DNA from 3 places in the Cellulomonas sp. P4_D11 genome. Region 1 is predicted to be linked to each of the others. Evidence: riboswitches for the same ligand, from Rfam matches in the RefSeq annotation. Region 1 holds a riboswitch; each other region holds the start of a gene.
What was found. A riboswitch is a leader RNA that binds a small molecule or an ion and turns the genes downstream of it on or off. The one in region 1 is predicted to bind S-adenosylmethionine.
Positions count from the first base shown of each region.

Region 2: linked by a shared signal. The riboswitch ahead of AC1DT4_RS12880 (NADPH-dependent FMN reductase) and the one ahead of AC1DT4_RS07720 (aminotransferase class V-fold PLP-dependent enzyme) in region 1 are both predicted to bind S-adenosylmethionine.
Region 3: linked by a shared signal. The riboswitch ahead of AC1DT4_RS18980 (ABC transporter permease) and the one ahead of AC1DT4_RS07720 (aminotransferase class V-fold PLP-dependent enzyme) in region 1 are both predicted to bind S-adenosylmethionine.

Region 1 covers NZ_JBFUIK010000009.1:47,954-53,711, forward strand. The annotation lists gene AC1DT4_RS07705 (DUF1345 domain-containing protein) at 1-477, opposite strand, end outside; gene AC1DT4_RS07710 (O-succinylhomoserine sulfhydrylase) at 519-1,712, opposite strand; gene AC1DT4_RS07715 (rhodanese-like domain-containing protein) at 1,772-2,185, opposite strand; SAM riboswitch class I at 2,196-2,296, opposite strand; SAM riboswitch class IV at 2,416-2,530, shown strand; gene AC1DT4_RS07720 (aminotransferase class V-fold PLP-dependent enzyme) at 2,576-3,970, shown strand; gene AC1DT4_RS07725 (YrdB family protein) at 4,106-4,480, shown strand; gene AC1DT4_RS07730 (fasciclin domain-containing protein) at 4,748-5,395, shown strand; gene AC1DT4_RS07735 (MaoC family dehydratase) at 5,441-5,758, opposite strand, start outside.
Region 2 covers NZ_JBFUIK010000018.1:51,777-57,534, reverse strand. The annotation lists gene AC1DT4_RS12895 (FAD-dependent oxidoreductase) at 1-257, shown strand, start outside; gene AC1DT4_RS12890 (LLM class flavin-dependent oxidoreductase) at 254-1,513, shown strand; gene AC1DT4_RS12885 (flavin reductase family protein) at 1,777-2,322, opposite strand; gene AC1DT4_RS12880 (NADPH-dependent FMN reductase) at 2,319-2,846, opposite strand; SAM riboswitch class IV at 2,863-2,971, opposite strand; gene AC1DT4_RS12875 (YciI family protein) at 3,138-3,530, shown strand; gene AC1DT4_RS12870 (RNA polymerase sigma factor) at 3,511-4,758, shown strand; gene AC1DT4_RS12865 (tyrosine-protein phosphatase) at 4,755-5,549, shown strand; gene AC1DT4_RS12860 (AAA family ATPase) at 5,680-5,758, shown strand, end outside.
Region 3 covers NZ_JBFUIK010000049.1:4,253-10,010, reverse strand. The annotation lists gene AC1DT4_RS18990 (dipeptide ABC transporter ATP-binding protein) at 1-1,412, opposite strand, end outside; gene AC1DT4_RS18985 (ABC transporter permease) at 1,409-2,341, opposite strand; gene AC1DT4_RS18980 (ABC transporter permease) at 2,343-3,344, opposite strand; SAM riboswitch class IV at 3,405-3,512, opposite strand; gene AC1DT4_RS18975 (rhodanese-like domain-containing protein) at 3,703-4,116, shown strand; gene AC1DT4_RS18970 (M20 family metallopeptidase) at 4,113-5,459, shown strand; gene AC1DT4_RS18965 (GNAT family N-acetyltransferase) at 5,456-5,758, shown strand, end outside.

The DNA of each region.
Region 1 (5,758 bases):
GCCGACGGTCACGGCGACGTACGCGAAGTCGGTGTACCGCGGCGCCTCTCGCATGTGGAAGTCGATCCCACCGGCGCCGTCGGTCAGGTACATGCGCGCGTACCGCAGCGCGAACACCGTGTGGATCGCGGCCCACGACGCCAGCACGCTGGCGAGCACGGCGATCGTCGGCAGCAGCTGGCCGATCTCCTTCTCGACCAGCACGACGACGACCCCGACCAGGGTGACCAGCGCCGCGGCGAGGACGACGGCGTGCGCGCCGAACCGGGTGGGCTCCTCGCGCGTGGCGTGCGACGCGGTGTCGTCGGGACCCATCGGCGCGACCGCCGCCCAGGTCCACACGACGAACACCGCGGCCACGGTCGCCCAGCCGGCGAGGACCGCGGCGACCGCCGACGTCCAGCCGACGACGGCGGCGACGACCACCCCGGCCAGCACTCCGACCAGGAGTCGGACCAGCGACGACGAGTTGCTCACGCCGCCAGTGTTCCGCTCCCGACGGCGGGATCAGGGAGGTGTCACCCCAGTGTGTCGAGCGCCTGCGTCAGGTCGTCGATGAGGTCCGCCGGGTCCTCGAGGCCCACCGACAGCCGCACGGTCGACTCGCCGATGCCGACGGCCGCGCGCCCCTCGGGGCCCAGCTTGCGGTGCGTCGTCGTCGCCGGGTGCGTGACCATCGACTTGGCGTCGCCGAGGTTGTTGGAGATGTCGACGATCCGCAGCGCGTCGAGCACGCCGAACGTCACCTTCTTGGCGACGTCGGGCTGCGCGCCCGCCGGCACTGCGAGGTTGAACGTCACGACGGTCCCGCCGCCGGACTGCTGCGCGAGCGCGAGCTCGTGCTGCGGGTGGCTCGCCAGGTACGGGTAGCGGACCAGCGACACGCCGGGCTGCTGCTCGAGCCAGGTCGCCACCTGCAGGGCCGACGCCGTCTGGTGCCGCACGCGCAGCGACAGCGTCTCGAGGCCCTTGAGCAGCACCCACGCGTTGAACGCCGACAGCGACGGCCCGGTGTTCCGGATGAGCGTCTGCACCGGCCCGTGGATGTACTCGTCGGTGCCCAGGATCGCGCCGCCGAGCACCCGCCCCTGGCCGTCGATGTGCTTGGTCGCCGAGTACACGACGACGTCCGCGCCGAGCTCGAGGGGCCGCGAGAGCACCGGGGTGGCGAACACGTTGTCGACGACGACGGTCGCGCCGGCGGCGTGCGCCAGCCGGCTGACGGCGGCGATGTCGACCAGGTCCTGCATGGGGTTGGACGGCGTCTCGAAGAACACGACGTCCGCCGGCGTCGAGAGCGCCTCCTCCCACTGCGAGAGCTCGTGCCCGTCGACGTAGTCGGTGCGCACGCCCCACTTGGCCAGGATCTCCTCGAAGATCACGACGGTCGACCCGAACAGCGCGCGCGCGGACACGATGCGCGACCCCGACTGCACGAGCGCGGCGAGCGACGTGAACACCGCGGACATGCCCGACGCCGTCGCGAACGCCGCCTCGGCGCCCTCGAGCAGCCGCAGGCGCTCCTCGAACGTGGACACCGTCGGGTTGTTGTAGCGGCTGTAGAGGAACCGGTCGGCCTCGCCGGCGAACGCGGCCTCGGCCTCCGCGGCGGCGTCGTAGACGTACCCCTGCGTCAGGAAGATCGCCTCGGAGGTCTCCTGGAACTGCGAGCGGACCAGCCCGCCGCGCACGGCGAGGGTGTCGGGCCGCAGGTCGGTGCGCGGGGCGCGGCGGTCGTCCCAGTCGCCGGGGCCGGGGACGCGCCGGGGGTTCACGCCTGCCGCCACGGCAGGCCGGCGGCGCGCCAGCCGGAGTGACCGCGGTGACCGTCGGGGCCGACGTCACCCTCGAAGCCCTCGAGCACGTTGTAGGCCGGGCCCAGGCCCGCGGCGGTCGCGGCCTGCGCGGCGGCGATCGACCGGACGCCGGAGCGGCACAGGAACACCACGGGTCGACCGGCCCCGACGCCGGCGTCGGCGAGCTGCTTGAGGAACTGTGGGTTGGGCCGTCCCGACGGGTAGGAGACCCACTCGACCAGGGCCGCGCGCCCGTCGAGCGCCGCGGAGTCGGGGATGCCGACGTACCGCCACTCGGCGTCCGTGCGGACGTCGACGAGCACGGCGGTCTCGTCGGACGTCAGGAGGTCCCAGGCCTGCTGGGGGGTCAGGTCACCGGCGTAGCTCATCAACGGCCTCGTCTCATCGGTCCTGGCGGTAGCACCCTCGGCCGGGCACGTGGTGCCCGCGGGTTGCTGCGGCGTCGTCGAGCCAGATCTCTCAGCCGCTCTGGATGGTGCCGGTGATGCTACGCGCGGTCGGCAGGTCCGAACCAACTGGTGGACACGGTGTCCCGTCAGGCGAGACGAACCGCGCGGTGCGTTGACAGGTGCCGCGGGCTGCCGCGACCCTCGTTGCAGGTCATGAGCGCCAGCGTCAAGCCCCGGCTCGCTGGCCGGCAACCCTCCTCCGCGGTGGGGTGCCCCGGGTGACGACCTGGCCGCGCCCCGTCCGGGGTTCGGCAAGCGCGGGGTCCCACCTGTCGAGGGTGTCCCCCCGGAACGTGTCGGAGGACCACCATGACCATCATCGCCGAGCGCACCTCGTGTGCTTCCGTCGACGTCGTGGGTGCGCTGCTCCCCGTCGTCGGCGGCACCACCACCGTCCCGCTCGTGGACGGCACCCAGCGCGTGTACGCCAACCTCGACTACGCCGCCAGCGCGCCCGCGCTCGAGGCTGTCGCGGCGCGCGTGACCGAGGTGCTGCCGCTCTACGCCTCCGTGCACCGCGGCGCCGGGTACCTGTCGCAGGTGTCCACCGCGCTGTACGAGTCCGCGCGGCAGACGATCGCGCGGTTCGTCGACGCGCGTCCCGACGACGTCGCGATCATCACGCGCAACACCACGGACTCCCTCAACCTGCTGGCCGGCGTCGTGCCGTCCGGCGGTCGGGTGCTGGTGCTGGACGTCGAGCACCACGCCAACCTGCTGCCCTGGGTGCAGTCGTCCGAGCGGCACGGCAACCGCACGACGATCCTGCCCATCCGCGACACCGTGGCCGCGACCCTCGATGCCCTGCGCGCCGAGCTCGCCCGGCAGCCGTACGCCCTGGTCACCGTCACGGGCGCCTCCAACGTGACGGGGGAGGCGCTGCCGATCGACGAGGTCGTCGCACTCGCCCACGCCGAGGGCGCCCGGGTCGCGGTCGACGGCGCGCAGCTGGTCCCGCACCGGGGCTTCTCGCTGACGTCGACGGACGCCGACTACGTCGCCTTCTCGGGCCACAAGACGTACGCACCGTTCGGCGCGGGGGCCCTCGTCGGCCGCCGCGACTGGCTCGACACGGGCACGCCGTACCTCGCAGGGGGAGGTGCGGTGCGCGACGTGCGGACCGATCGGACGGTCTGGCAGCCGGCGCCGGCGCGGCACGAGGCGGGCTCGCCGAACGTGCTCGGCGCGATCGCCCTGGCCGAGGCGTGCGACCAGCTGGCGGCCCTCCCCGCCGGCGCCCTCGCCGCGCACGAGGAGGCGCTGCGGGCGCGGCTCGTCGAGGGGCTCTCGGGCATCGACGGTGTCGAGATCGCGCGCATCTGGCCGGACTCCGCGGCGCCGGTCGGCGTCCTCACGTTCACCGTGCCGGGTCACGACCCGGGCCTGGTCGCCGCGTACCTCGCCGCCGAGCACGGCATCGGCGTCCGCGACGGCCGCTTCTGCGCGCACCCGCTGCTCGCGCACCTCGGCGCGTCGGGCGGCGCCATCCGCGCGTCGGTGGGCGTCGGGACGACGAGCGAGGCCGTCGACCGCCTGGTCGAGGCGCTCACCGCGTACCTCGCGTCAGGTCCGGCCGTCCGGTACGAGGTGGTCGACGGCTGCTGGGCGGTCGTCGACGACACGCGCCCGCTGCTCGCCGTGCACGGCCTGGACCACCTGGCCGCGACAGCCGCAGCCGCCTGCGGCCCGGCCCTGGACGACTGACCGCCGCCCTGCCACCCCCCGGCCCGCCCGACCGAGAACGTCACTTCGCCGCCAGAACGTCACTTCGAGGTGCCGTTCTCCCGGCGAAGTGACGTTCTCGCGATCGGATCGGGCGACGATGGGGAGAATGGGCCGGTGACCGAGCCCGAGCAGCTGCCCGTCGTCCCGCGCATCGGGGTGCTCGGCGTGCTCGCGTTCGTTTGCGAGCTCGCGATGATCGCTCTGCTGGCGGTGGCTGGCTGGCGGCTCGGATCGAGCACCCTCGCCTCGATCGCGCTCGCGGTCGGGTTCTGCGTGGTGGCGATCGGGATCTGGGCGCGATGGATGGCGCCGGCATCGGCACACCGCCTCCGACGCGGGCCGCGGGTCGCCGCGCAGACGGCGCTGTTCGTCGCGGTCGGCGCCGTCTGCATCTCCGCCGGCCTCACCGCGTGGGGCATCGCCTTCGCCATCGTCGCGTCGGCGGTGTTCGCCGGCGCGAAGGACACCGATCCCGCACAGCGCCCCTGACCCGACCGAGACGCCGGGCGCCGGATCCCGTCGCGAGAAGGTCGACCCGGCTCTCGGGGACCACCGGCCGGATCCGCCCGCGAGGTCGTGAGTTCGAGACGAAGTCGCGAGCTGCAACGCACGACTTCGTCGCAGACTCACGACCTCGCCGCGGCCGGGTGCATCCGGGGGCCGGGGGTCGGGCGAAGAGGGGACAGGGCGCCTTCCGGTGCCCGCGCGGCGCGGCGCAGGGGCGTCGGCCGCGACCGTCGTCCGCAGGAGCCCACCATGAGGATCCGTCGCACGCTCTCCGTCCTGGTCGCCGCCGGTGTCGTCGCCGGCGGGGGGCTCGCCCTCGCGCCCGCCGCGAGCGCCGAGGCCCCACCCACCGGCACGTCCAGCCTGGCGGCGCTGCTGGCGTCGGACGGCGACACGTTCGACCACAACTGGCGGGACTTCGACATCCTCGACCAGGCGGTCGGCGCGGTCCTGGCCGCGAAGCCGTCGAGCCCGGTCGCGGTGCTCGCCGACGGCACGGTCCCGCTCACGGCGTTCCTGCCGACGGACCGCGCGTTCCAGCTGCTGGCCAAGGACCTGACCCACCGCTGGTACGGCAGCGAGCAGGAGGTCCTCACGGCGCTCGCGGGGGCGGTCGGCATCGACGCCATCGAGCAGGTGCTGCTCTACCACGTGGTCCCGGGCGCGACGATCGACTCCGCCACCGCGCTGGCCTCGGACAACGCCGTCCTCACTACCGCCCAGGGCGGCACGTTCAAGGTCAACGTCCTCTCGAAGAGGTTCGGCCTCGTGCAGCTGCGCGACCAGGACCGCAACGACCTCAACCCGTTCCTGATCCCGGGCAAGCTCGACCTCAACAAGGGCAACGTGCAGATCGCGCACGCGATCACGTTCGTCCTGCGCCCGATCGACCTCTGAGGCCAGCCGCTGCCTCCGGTCAAGAACCGGCCGGAGGCGGCGCGCTCAGCGCAGCCGGGTGACCGTTCCCGTCAGGTGCGGCTTGCCGGAGCGGGCGTCCCAGCCGGCGAACGTGAACCCGTCGGCCGGGGCGCCCGCCACCCGCACGGTCACCGTCCCCGGCAGCAGCACCGGCTTGACGAACTCGACCGACCAGTCGAACGCGTCCCCGCGGCCGGCGCCGACGTCGGCGAGCGCCCGCGAGGCCGTGTACATGCCGTGCGCGATGGCGCGGGGGAAGCCGAGCGCCTTGGCGGACAGCGCCGAGAGGTGGATCGGGTTGCGGTCGCCCGACACCGCCGCGTACCGCCGACCGACGTCGCC
Region 2 (5,758 bases), on a different contig from region 1:
GGTGGCTGCCCGGCGTCGACCCCACCGCGCCGCACCCCATCTCGTGCACGTACACCACGACCCCCGACCACGACTTCGTCCTGGACCGCCGCGGACCGCTGGTGGTAGCCGCCGGCTTCTCCGGCCACGGCTTCAAGTTCGCGCCCGCCATCGGTCGCGTGCTCGCCGACCTGGCCGAGGAGCGGGTCGACGACCCTGTGCGCGCGTCGCACGCCGCCTTCCACCTGTCCCGCCCCGCCCTGCAGGAGACCCGATGACCCGCCGTACCGTGCCCCTGTCCGTGCTCGACCTCGCCCCCGTGCCCGCCGGCAGCAGCGGCGCCCTCGCCCTGCGGTCTGCCGTCGAGCGCGCGCAGCTGGTCGAGCGGCTGGGGTACCGGCGCGTCTGGTTCGCCGAGCACCACCTGGCGCCGGGTGTGGCCTCCAGCGCGCCGGGCGTGCTCGCCGCGCTCGCGGCCTCGGCGACGTCGACCATCCGGGTCGGGTCCGCCGCCGTGCTGCTCGGCTCCACCAGCCCGGTCGTCGCGGCCGAGCAGTTCGGGACCGTCGCCGCGCTGCATCCCGGTCGCGTGGACCTCGGGCTGGGCCGGGCGTCGTTCCCGCCGCCGAGCAAGGGCGCCTCCGGTTCGGACGCGGCGCCGACGCCCGACGCGCCGGCCGCCGGTCCGGCGTCGGTCCCGGACGCGTCGGCCCCGACGACCGGTCGGGTGCCCGCGACATCGACGGAGGCACGCGTGGTCGACGGGCTGCTCGTGCCCGCCGCGCCGCCCTTCACGTTCGCCGACCCCGACCTCCGCGCGCGCTTCGTCGCGCAGCAGCAGTTCCTCTCCGCGGGCCGCACGCCGGGGCCGTTCCGGGACGAGCTGGCCACCGTCCTCGCGCTGCAGGCGGGGACCGCCCGCGCCGGCGAGCGGGCAGTCGCCAGCCCCGCGGTCGAGGGCTCGGAGCTCGACCTGTGGGTGCTCGCGTCCAGCGCGGGGGAGAGCGCGCGGGTGGCCGGTGAGCTCGGCCTGCCGCTCGCGGCGAACTACCACGTGAGCCCGGCGACCGTGCTGGAGACCGTCGCGGCGTACCGCGACGCCTTCACGCCCGGCGTGCTCGCGGCGCCGTACGTCGTCGTCTCGGCCGACGTGCTCGTCGCGGAGACGTCCTCCCGGGCGGCCGAGCTGGCCGACCCGTTCGCGGAGTGGGTGCTCTCGATCCGCAGCGGCGCGAGCGCGATCCCGTACCCGCGGCCGGGCAGGACGACGCCGTGGGAGCTCCGCGACGAGTCGGAGCGCGCGCTGCTGCGGGACCGGATCGACACGCGGCTGGTCGGCGACCCGGAGTCGGTGGCCCGCGGCCTGGACGCCCTGGTGCGCGCGACCGCCGCCGACGAGCTGCTCATCACCACGATCACGCACGACCCCGCGGACACGGCCCGCTCGTACGAGCTGCTCGCCCGCGCCTGGGGCCTCGGCGACGACGAGCTGGTCGGCGCCGGCGCCTCGTCCCGCACGACCTCGCGCGCCTGACCGAGACGGAGCCCGCGCTCGGTTCGCACGGACCACCCAGGCAGCCGAGCGACGCTGACGGGCTCGCAAGGGTGCGCCGGCGGGGTCGATGCAGGGATGGGTGCAGGACTCGTAGGCCCCAGGGCCACGGATGCTGCACCCATCCCTGAACCCATCGCGAGCGCTCCGGTGCGGGGAGGCGCGAGGGCGGGTCTGTGAAGGACGGTGCCGCGCGGCACGGCGCACACCCCGGCGCCGGGGCGCCGGGGTGTGCGGTCGGGTGCTCAGACGGCCGTGTGGTCGCCGATCCGGTGGTACGTGCGGTCGTGGTAGACGAGCGGGAGGGCGTCGTCGGCGATGCCGTGCTCCAGGGCCCGGACCGAGACGAGGTACGACCCGCCGACGGGCACCCGCTGCACGACGCGCCCGCGCAGCCAGGACACGGCCTCGTCGATGACGGGCTCGCCCGTCTCCAACGCGGTCCAGCCGCCGGCGGCGAACCGGTCGATGCCGCTGGTCGCGAACCGTGCCGACACGTCGTCCTGGGCGGCGGACAGGAAGCTGATCGCCAGGGTGCGCGCTCGGGACAGGGCGGGCCACGACGAGGACGTCGACGCCAGCGAGAACGCGAGCAGGGGCGGCTCGGCCGAGACGGAGATGACCGAGGTGGCCGTGAACCCGACGGGCCGCGCCTCGTCGTCGAGCAGGGTGACGACGGCGACGCCGGCGGGGTGCCGGCGGAACACGTCCTTGTAGGCCTGGGGGCTCAGCTGCGGCTCGTCCTGCTCCGCGAGGTCGGCGTCGAGCACGCGGAGGATCTCGGCGGTCATGCGGACACGACGGCCGGGTCGAGGGCGGCGCGCAGGGGAGCGAACGCGCGCTCGAGCCAGCGGTCGATCGCCGGGTCCAGGTCCGCGAGGTCGGCCTCCGTGAGGGCGAGCGCGCGGGTGGGGACGGTGGCCCCGAGCTCGACGAGCAGCGGTCGCAGGTGCACCTCGCCGGCGAGCAGGTGCGCCGGACCGCCCGAGACCACGAGCGGCACGGCGACCACGCCGGCCAGGCCGTCGGGGCCGTAGAGGTCGAGGAACGACTTGAGCAGCCCGGTGTAGGTCGCCTTGTACACGGGCGTGGCGACGACGAGCAGGCGCGCGGACGCGACCGTCGCGAGCGCGGGGTCGAGGAGCGAGCGGTCGGCCGTGAAGAGCTGGTGGCCGATCGTGGCGAGGTCGACCGTCGTGACGTCCGCGCCCTCGGCGAGCCGGTCCGCCACCTGCACGGCGGTGGCCAGGGTGCGCGACCCCGGCCTCGGGTTGCCCACGAGGGCGACGACGGAGGGGGCAGGCTGGTGGACCACGGTGGAGCTCCTTCTCGCTGCACGCTTGCCGCACCGGTCGGTACGGCCGGGTCATCTCCCGGAGCACCCCGTCGTGGAGGGGTTGCTGACCAGCGAGCCGGGGCTTCGCGCTGGTGCTCGTGACCTGGGCGGAGTTGTAGCAACGGGCGGCGGCCCGGCAAGGGCTTCTCCGGAGAATCCCGAATGACGGACAGCGGCGGGAACCGCAAGGATGCGTGTCGAGAACGTGCGACCGGCTCCGACCAGTGGACGGGAGCCCGCTGGGGGCCACGAGATCAACGGGAGCGCACCGTGAAGTACCTGCTGATGATGAAGTACTACCTCGAGGGCGTCCCGTCGATCGACACCTGGGCGCCCGAGGACGTCCGGCGACACATCCAGTTCCAGCACGACCTGGGCGCCGAGCTGGTGGCCGCCGGCGAGCTCGTCGACGGCCAGGGGCTGGCGTGGCCGGACACCGCGAAGTTCGTGCGGTCGGACGGCGTGTCCGCCCCCGAGGTGGTCGACGGCCCGTTCGCCGAGTCGAAGGAGTTCCTCGCGGGCTACTGGCTGGTCGACGTGGAGGACGAGGCCCGGGCCATCGCGATCGCCGCGCAGGCGTCGGCCGCCCCGGGGCCGGGCGGCGTGCCGCTGCGGCAGGAGTTCGAGGTCCGCGCCCTGATGAATGCGCCGGACCCTGACTGACCCGCCCGCCCCGACCGTGGACGACCTGCTGCGCGCGCTCGCGCCGCAGGTCCTCGGCGTGCTGGTCCGGCGGTCCGGGGACCTCGCGGATGCCGAGGACGCCCTGCAGGAGGCGCTGCTGGCCGCCACCACCCAGTGGCCCGAGCGCGGCGTGCCCGACAACCCGCACGCGTGGCTCGTCGTGGTCGGCAACAACAAGCTGGTGGACCGCTACCGCAGCGAGGACGCCCGGCGGCGGCGCGAGGAGCTCGTCGCCACCATGGACCTGGCGGGCGGCGCGCTCCAGGCCGACGACTCGCTGCTCCTGCTCTTCGGCTGCTGCCACCCCGCGCTCAGCGCTCCGTCGGCGATCGCCCTCACGCTGCGCTCGGTCGGCGGGCTGACCACGGCCGAGATCGCGCGGGCGTTCGTGGTGCCGGAGCCGACGATGGCCCAGCGGCTCAGCCGGGCGCGCCGGACGCTGCGGGAGCTGGCCGGCCCGTTCCGGATGCCGTCGGCGGACGACTATCCCGCGCGGCTGCGGGCCGTGCTCCGCGTCCTGTACCTGATGTTCAACGAGGGCTACGCCAGCAGCACGGGGACGGCGGTCGCCCGCGCCGACCTGGCCGTCGAGGCGCTGCGGCTGACCCGTGACCTGCACGCGAGCCTCCCCGACGACGCCGAGGTGGCCGGCCTGCTCGCGCTCGTGCTCCTCACCGACGCCCGCCGCCCCGCGCGCACCGGCCCGCACGGCGAGCTCGTCGCGCTCCCGGACCAGGACCGGAGCCGGTGGGACCGCGCGATGATCGACGAGGGCGTGGCGCTGGTCGAGGGGGCCTTGGCGCGCGGCACGGTCGGCGAGTACCAGCTGCAGGCCGCGATCGCGGCGGTGCACGACGAGGCGCCGACCGCCGACGAGACCGACTGGCCCCAGCTGCTGGCCCTGTACGGCCTGCTCGAGCGCATGACCGGCAACCCGATGGTGACCCTGAACCGGGCGGTCGCCCTGGCGATGGTCCACGGCCCGGAGGCCGGCCTCGCGCTGCTGGACCAGCTCGACGGGCCGCTCGCGGGTCACCACCGCCTCGCCGCGGTGCGCGGTCACCTGCTCGAGCGGGCGGGCCGGCCGGACGAGGCCGCCGAGCAGCTGCTCGCGGCGTCCCGGGGGACCACGAGCCTGGCGGAGCGGGACTACCTGCGGCTGCAGGTGGCGCGCCTGCGGCACGCTCCGGCAGGCTGCTCGTCGTGACCATCGACGCGCACATCCTGCTCTCGCCCGCCGTGACCAACCTGCGCGACATCGGCGGGCGTCCGACCGCCGACGGCGGCACGGTCGCGACGGGGGTGGCCTACCGGTCGGCCGAGCTCGCGGACACCGCGGTCGCGACGGACCCGTCGCTGGCGAGTCTTGCGATCCGCACCGTGGTCGACCTCCGCACGCAGGACGAGCGGTCGGGTCGGCCGGACCAGCTGCCCGCGGGGGCGACGCTGCTCGTGCTCGACGCGCTCGCGGACCTGCCGAGCGGTGCGGCCGCCCAGCTGCCGGAGCTGCTGGGCGGCGGCGGCTTCGACGCGCTGGCCCAGCTCGACCTCGCCGGGCAGATGGTCGCCGTCTACCGGCACCTCGTCGTCGGCGACACCGCCAGGACCGCGTACGCGGCGTTCGTGCGGACGGTCGTCGACCCCACCCGCACGCCCGTGCTCTTCCACTGCACCGCGGGCAAGGACCGCACCGGGTGGGCCGCGACGATCCTGCTGCTCGCGGCGGGCGTCGACGAGGCGGGCGCGATGGACGAGTTCCTCGCGGTCAACCCGGCGGTCCGAGAGACGTTCGCGCCGCTCCTGCAGCAGCTGGCGTCGGCCGGCGGCGACCCCGAGCTCCTGCGGCCGCTGCTGGAGGTGCGCGCGGAGTACCTGCAGGCCGCGCTCGACCAGCTGCACGAGCGGTTCGGGACGTTCGACGCCTACCTGCGCGACGGGCTCGGGCTGGGCGACGTGGAGGTCGAGACCCTCCGCAGGACGCTGCGCTCGGACGGGTGAGCGTTGGACCGTTCGGGTGGTCCGATATGTCCGATCTTGCCGACTCACCCGGTCGGGCCCACGATGGCCAGATCGCACCTCCCGCGACGCAGCGTCGTCTGATCCCAGGCGCCGAGGGAAAGGCACGCCTGTGGCCGACGAGATCATCTCCCCCATCCGACGGGGCGCGCACGACATCGCACGGGAGCGGGACCGGATCCGTCGCCGGC
Region 3 (5,758 bases), on a different contig from region 1:
TGGGCCAGCAGGTCGAGGATCTGCGCCTGGACGGAGACGTCGAGCGCGGACACGGGCTCGTCGAGCACGACCAGCTCCGGGTTCAGCGCGAGGGCCCGGGCGATGGCCACGCGCTGGCGCTGCCCGCCGGACAGCTCCGCGGGTCGCCGGTGCAGCACGGTGCGGGGCAGCGCGACGACGTCGAGCAGCTCGGCGGCGCGGGCGGCGCGCTCCGCGCGCGACCCGACGCCGAACGCCTGCAGCGGCTCCGTGATGATCCGCTGGACCGGGTAGCGGGGGTCGAGAGACGCGTACGGGTTCTGGTAGACCACCTGCATCCGCCGGCGCAGCAGACGCAGGGCCGCTCCGCGGGTGTGCGTGACGTCCGCCCCGTCCACCAGGACCGAGCCCGCGGTGGCGTCGGTCAGCCGCAGCGCGAGCCGCGCGGTGGTCGACTTGCCCGAGCCGGACTCGCCGACCAGCGCAAGGGTGCGGCCCCGGGGGAGCACGAACGAGACGTCGTCCACCGCCCGCAGCGTGCCGCCGCCGGCGGACCGGGGGAGAGCGAACTCCTTGCTGAGGTGCCGGACCTCGAGCGCGGGCACGGCCGTGGGTGGCACAGGCGCGGCGATCGGGCGCGCCCCGCGCAGGCTCGGCGCCGCGGCCAGCAGCGCGCGGGTGTAGGGGTCGCTCGGCGAGCCGAGCACCTGGTCGGGCGTGCCCTCCTCGACCACCCGCCCCTGGGACATGACGACGATCCGGTCCGCGCGGTCCGCGGCGACGCCGAGGTCGTGCGTGATGAGGAGCACGCCCGTCCCGGTCCCGGTCGTCAGCTGCTCGAGGTGGTCGAGGATCTGGCGCTGCACGGTGACGTCGAGCGCGCTCGTCGGCTCGTCGGCCACCAGCAGGCGTGGCTGCGCCGCGAGCGCGATGGCGATGAGCACGCGCTGCCGCATGCCGCCGGACAGCTCGTGCGGGTACTGCCGGGCCCGGACCTCCGGGTCGCTCAGCCCAGCCCGGCGGAGGGCCTCGACGGCCTCGATGGCGGCGTTCCTGCGGTCGGCGAGGCCGTGGATGCGCAGCACCTCGGCCACCTGCTCGCCCACGCGGGTGACGGGGTTGAGCGAGACGGTCGGGTCCTGCGGGACCAGCCCGACGAGCAGGCCGCGGACGGTGCGCAGCTCGCGCTGCGAGGCGCGCGCCATGTCGTGGCCCAGCAGGTCGATGCTGCCGTGGTCGATGACGGCGGCGGGGGCGAGCAGCCGGACCACGGCCGCGGCGGTGGTCGACTTGCCGGACCCGGACTCACCTACCACGGCGACCGTCTCGCCCGCGTCGACGTGCAGCGACACGTCCCGGACCGCGCGGACCGTCCCGCGGCGGGCCTGGTAGGCGACCGCGAGGTCGGTGACGGTGAGCAGGCGCTCGCTCATGCCGCACCTCCGTCCGGGCGGTCGAGGGCACGGGAGATCCGGCCGGCGGCCAGCACGCTGACGGCGATGGTCAGGCCGGGCAGCGTCGTCAGCCACCAGGACGTCCGCAGGTAGTCGCGGCCTCCGGACACGAGCGCACCCCATTCCGGCGCGGGCGGCGGGGCGCCATAGCCGAGGAAGCTCAGGGCCGACACGGCCAGGATCGCCGCCCCGAGCTGGAGGGCGGCCAGGACCACCACGGGCCCGGCGGCGTTGGGCAGCACGTGGCGGAACAGGACGGACCACCACCGGCTGCCGCCCGCGTGCGCGGCCTCCACGTACACCGAGGACCGCACCCGCAGCACCTCGGAGCGCATGATGCGCGCGACCGTGGCAACGCTGGCCAGGCCGACGGCGATCGCGACCTTGACGGTGCCGAAGCCGAGCGCCGTGATGAGCGCGAGCGAGAGCAGGAGCGCCGGGATGGACAGCAGCACGTCGACCGCGCGCATCACGACATCGTCGAACAGGCCGCCGACGAAGCCGGCCACCAGGCCGACGAGCGCGCCGACCAGCAGGCCGACCCCGACGGCGACGAGCGCGGCCTCGAGGGTCAGCTGCGTGCCGTGCACCACCCGCGTGTACAGGTCGCGGCCCAGCTGGTCGGTGCCGAACCAGTGCGCCGCCGACGGTGCCTGCAGCTTGTCGGCCGGCACGCCCGTGAGCGGGTCGCCGGGGGCGAGCACCTGCGGCACGAACGCGGCCACCAGCACGAGGGCGAGCCAGGCGATGGCGAGCAGCAGCCCGGGCCGGTGCGCGAGCTCGCCCACCCAGGCGAGCCGTCCGGGGGTCGCGGCGTCCTGCCGGTCGCGCAGCGCGTCCGCCAGGCGGTCGGCCGAGGTGGCGGCGAAGTCGTCGGCTGCCGGCCTCTGGTCGAGGACGTCGGTCATCTCACACCCCCGCCGTCACGGGCCGGCGGGCCGGCGCGGCCTCGGCGGGCGCCGCGGCGGGCCTCGGCTGCCGCGACCGCCGGACGATCCTCGGGTCGAGCAGCGGGTACAGCAGGTCGACCGCGAGGTTGACCAGCACGAACACGGCGGCGGCGAAGAGCACGATGCCCTGCACCACGGGGATGTCCTGGGCGCCGACCGAGGTGGCGGTGAGTCGGCCGATCCCGGCGCGGGAGAACACGGTCTCGGTGACCACCGCGCCCGCGAGGAGCTCGCCGATGACCAGGCCGACCACCGTGAGCGCGGGCAGCGAGGCGTTGCGCAGCGCGTGCCGGAAGTGCACGCGCCCCGGTCCGGCGCCCTTGGCGCGCGCGGTGTCGACGTACGGCTGGCCCAGGGTGTGCCGCAGGGAGCGGGAGAGCATCTGCGCGATGAGCGCGGCGGTCGGCACCGCGAGGGTCACGGCGGGCAGCACGATCGAGGCGAACCCCTTGTTGCCCACGGCCGGGAAGATCGGGTTCGCGAACGAGAACCACTGCACGAGCATCAGACCGAACCAGAAGGACGGGATGGCGACGCCGAGCGGCGGGAGGCCCAGCAGCGCGTTGGCCAGGCCACGGCTGCGGGCAAGGGTGGCGACGACCGCCAGCCCGCCGCCCAGCACCAGCGCCAGCACGAACGCCGCGCCGGCGATGGCGGCCGTGGGCGGGATCGCCTCGGCGATCAGCGCCGCCACGGGCCGGTGCAGGACGACGGACGTGCCGAGGTCGCCGCGCAGCAGGGCGCCCAGCTGCGTCACGTACTGCACGGGCAGCGGCTGGTCCAGCCCGTACTGCGCCCGCAGCGCGTCCAGCTGCTCGGGCGTGACGTCGGACGACTCGCCCCCGTACATGAGCGAGACGGGGTCGCCGGGCAGCGCGTAGAGCACGACGAACGCCACCGACCAGGCGGCCCAGAGCACCAGGACCGCCTGCCCGAGGCGGGTGGCGACGTAGCGGTTCATCTCACGTCCCGGAAGGAGGCGTGCATCGGAGGTCCTCGATCTGCCGGACCGGGTCCGACGGGTCTGTGCTTGCACGGCGGGCGCCGTGCCGGGTCGTCACCTGGAGCACCCCGTCACGCGAAGGGTTGCTGCCCGACCAACCAGGGTTTGACGTCGGGGCTCGAGACCGCGGCGAAGGTAGGCACGCCGTCCGCCGTCGTCAACGGTCCTGTCGGACGTCTCAGTAGATGGACACGGCGCCCGTATCCCGGAATGTGAGAACGCGGGAGTGATCGTTGACATCTCGGTCGGCCGCGCCGGACCCTCCAGCGCCGCGCTGACCAGCGCACGGCCCTCGCCCTGCCAGAGGAGACCGACCATGACCGACACCACCTCCCGCGCCGGCGCGCCGGCCGAGCACCTGAGCCTCGAGGAGGCCGCGGCCCTGGCGCCCGTGGTGAGCCCGACGGAGGCCGCCGAGCGCGTGGCCGCGGGCGCCTTCCTCGTCGACGTGCGCAGCGAGCTCGGGCGCTCCCGCACGGGCGCCATCCCCGGCGCGACGGTCGCCGACCGGTACGCGATCGAGGAGGAGTTCGACCTCACCGCCGCCACCAGGCACGCGCCCGTCGTGTCCCTGGACACGCCGATCGTGGTCGTCTGCGGCTCGGTGCGCGGGTCCGGGCCGGTCGCCGCCGAGCTCCGGGCCAGGGGCTTCACCGACGTCGTCCACGTCGAGGGCGGCTTCCCCGCGTGGAAGGACGCCGGGCTGCCGGCCGAGGCGCCCGTCGGATGACCACCCCGTCCACCGCGTTCCTCGACGAGCTCCGTGCGCTCACCGAGCGACGTCGCGCCTCGTTCGTGCCGCTGACCTCGCCGTTCGCGGGCGCCGACGAGCCCGCGCGCGCCCGCGTGCGGGCGGCGGCGAAGGCGGGGGAGTCGGACGTGCTCGACGTGGCCCACGCGATCCACGCGCACCCGGAGGAGGCGTTCCGCGAGGTCCGCTCGGTCGCCACGGTCGCGGACCTGCTGGGCCGGCACGGCGTGCCCTCCACGGTGGGCTCGCACGGGTTGTCGACGTCGCTGCGGGCCGGCCTGACCGCCGACGGACCCGACGACGGCGCGCCGCGCGCGGAGGCCGGCCCGACGATCGCGATCCTCGCCGAGTACGACGCCCTGCCCGGCCTCGGTCACGCGTGCGGCCATCACCTGATCGTGGGCGCGGCGGCGGGAGCGTTCCTCGCGCTGCGGCAGGCTGTCGCGGACGGGCTCGAGCTGCCCGGCCGGGTGCTGCTGCTGGGCACGCCCGCGGAGGAGGGCAGCTCGGGCAAGGAGATCCTGGCGCGCAACGGGTTCTTCGCGGGGGTCGACGCCGCGATCATGGTCCACCCGTTCGGCTACGACGTCGTCGACCACCCGTTCCTCGGCCGGCGGCAGCTCCGCGTGACGTACCGCGGGGTTGCCGCGCACGCGTCGGCCAGCCCGTTCATGGGCCGCAACGCTCTGGACGCCGTGGCGTTGAACTACCAGGCCGTCGCGATGCTGCGTCAGCACCTCCCGCCGAGCGACCGCGTGCACGGCGTGGTGCTGGAGGGCGGCACCCGGCCGAGCGTCGTGCCCGAGCGGGCGACCGTCGAGTACTACGTGCGGTCGGCGAGCCCGGCCACGCTCAAGGACCTGTCGGAGCGTCTCGCGGACATCGCCCGGGGAGCCGCGCTGGCCACCGGCACGACGGCCGAGCTCGTGTGGGACGCCGCGCCGTTCACGCTGCCGGTGCGTACCAACGGACCGCTCGCCGAGCGCTGGGCGGTGCACCAGGCGGGCCAGGGCCGCACCGTCCTCGCGGGCGGCGTGGTGCCCGAGATCCTCGCGGCCTCGACCGACTTCGGGAACGTGAGCGTCCGCCTGCCGGGCATCCACCCGATGATCGCCGTGAGCGGCCCGGACGTCGCGCTGCACACCCGCGAGTTCGCCGACGCGGCCGGCGGGCCGCGCGGCGACTCGGCCGCGATCGACGGCGCCGTGGGGCTCGCGCTCACCGCGCTGGACTACCTGGCCGACCCGACCCTGCGTGCGGCGGTCCGGCAGGACTTCGAGGAAGCCGGCGGCGTCCTGGACGTGACGGGGTACTTCGCATGAGCGGGGTGCGGATCCGCCTGGTGGGGCCTGACGAGCACGACCTCGTCGGGCGGCTGTCGGTCGACGCCTACGGCCACGACTACGAGCTTCCCGACGACTACCGGGCGTCGCTCGCGGACGTCGGCACCCGGGCGCGCGAGCACGAGGTCTGGGTGGCCGAGGACCTGACCACGGGGGAGCTGCTCGGCACGGTCACCACCCCGCGGCCCGGCCGGCACATCTCCGAGCTGGGGCGTGCCGGCGAGCTCGACTTCCGCCTGCTCGCGGTCGACCCCGCCGCCCGCCGGCGAGGGATCGGG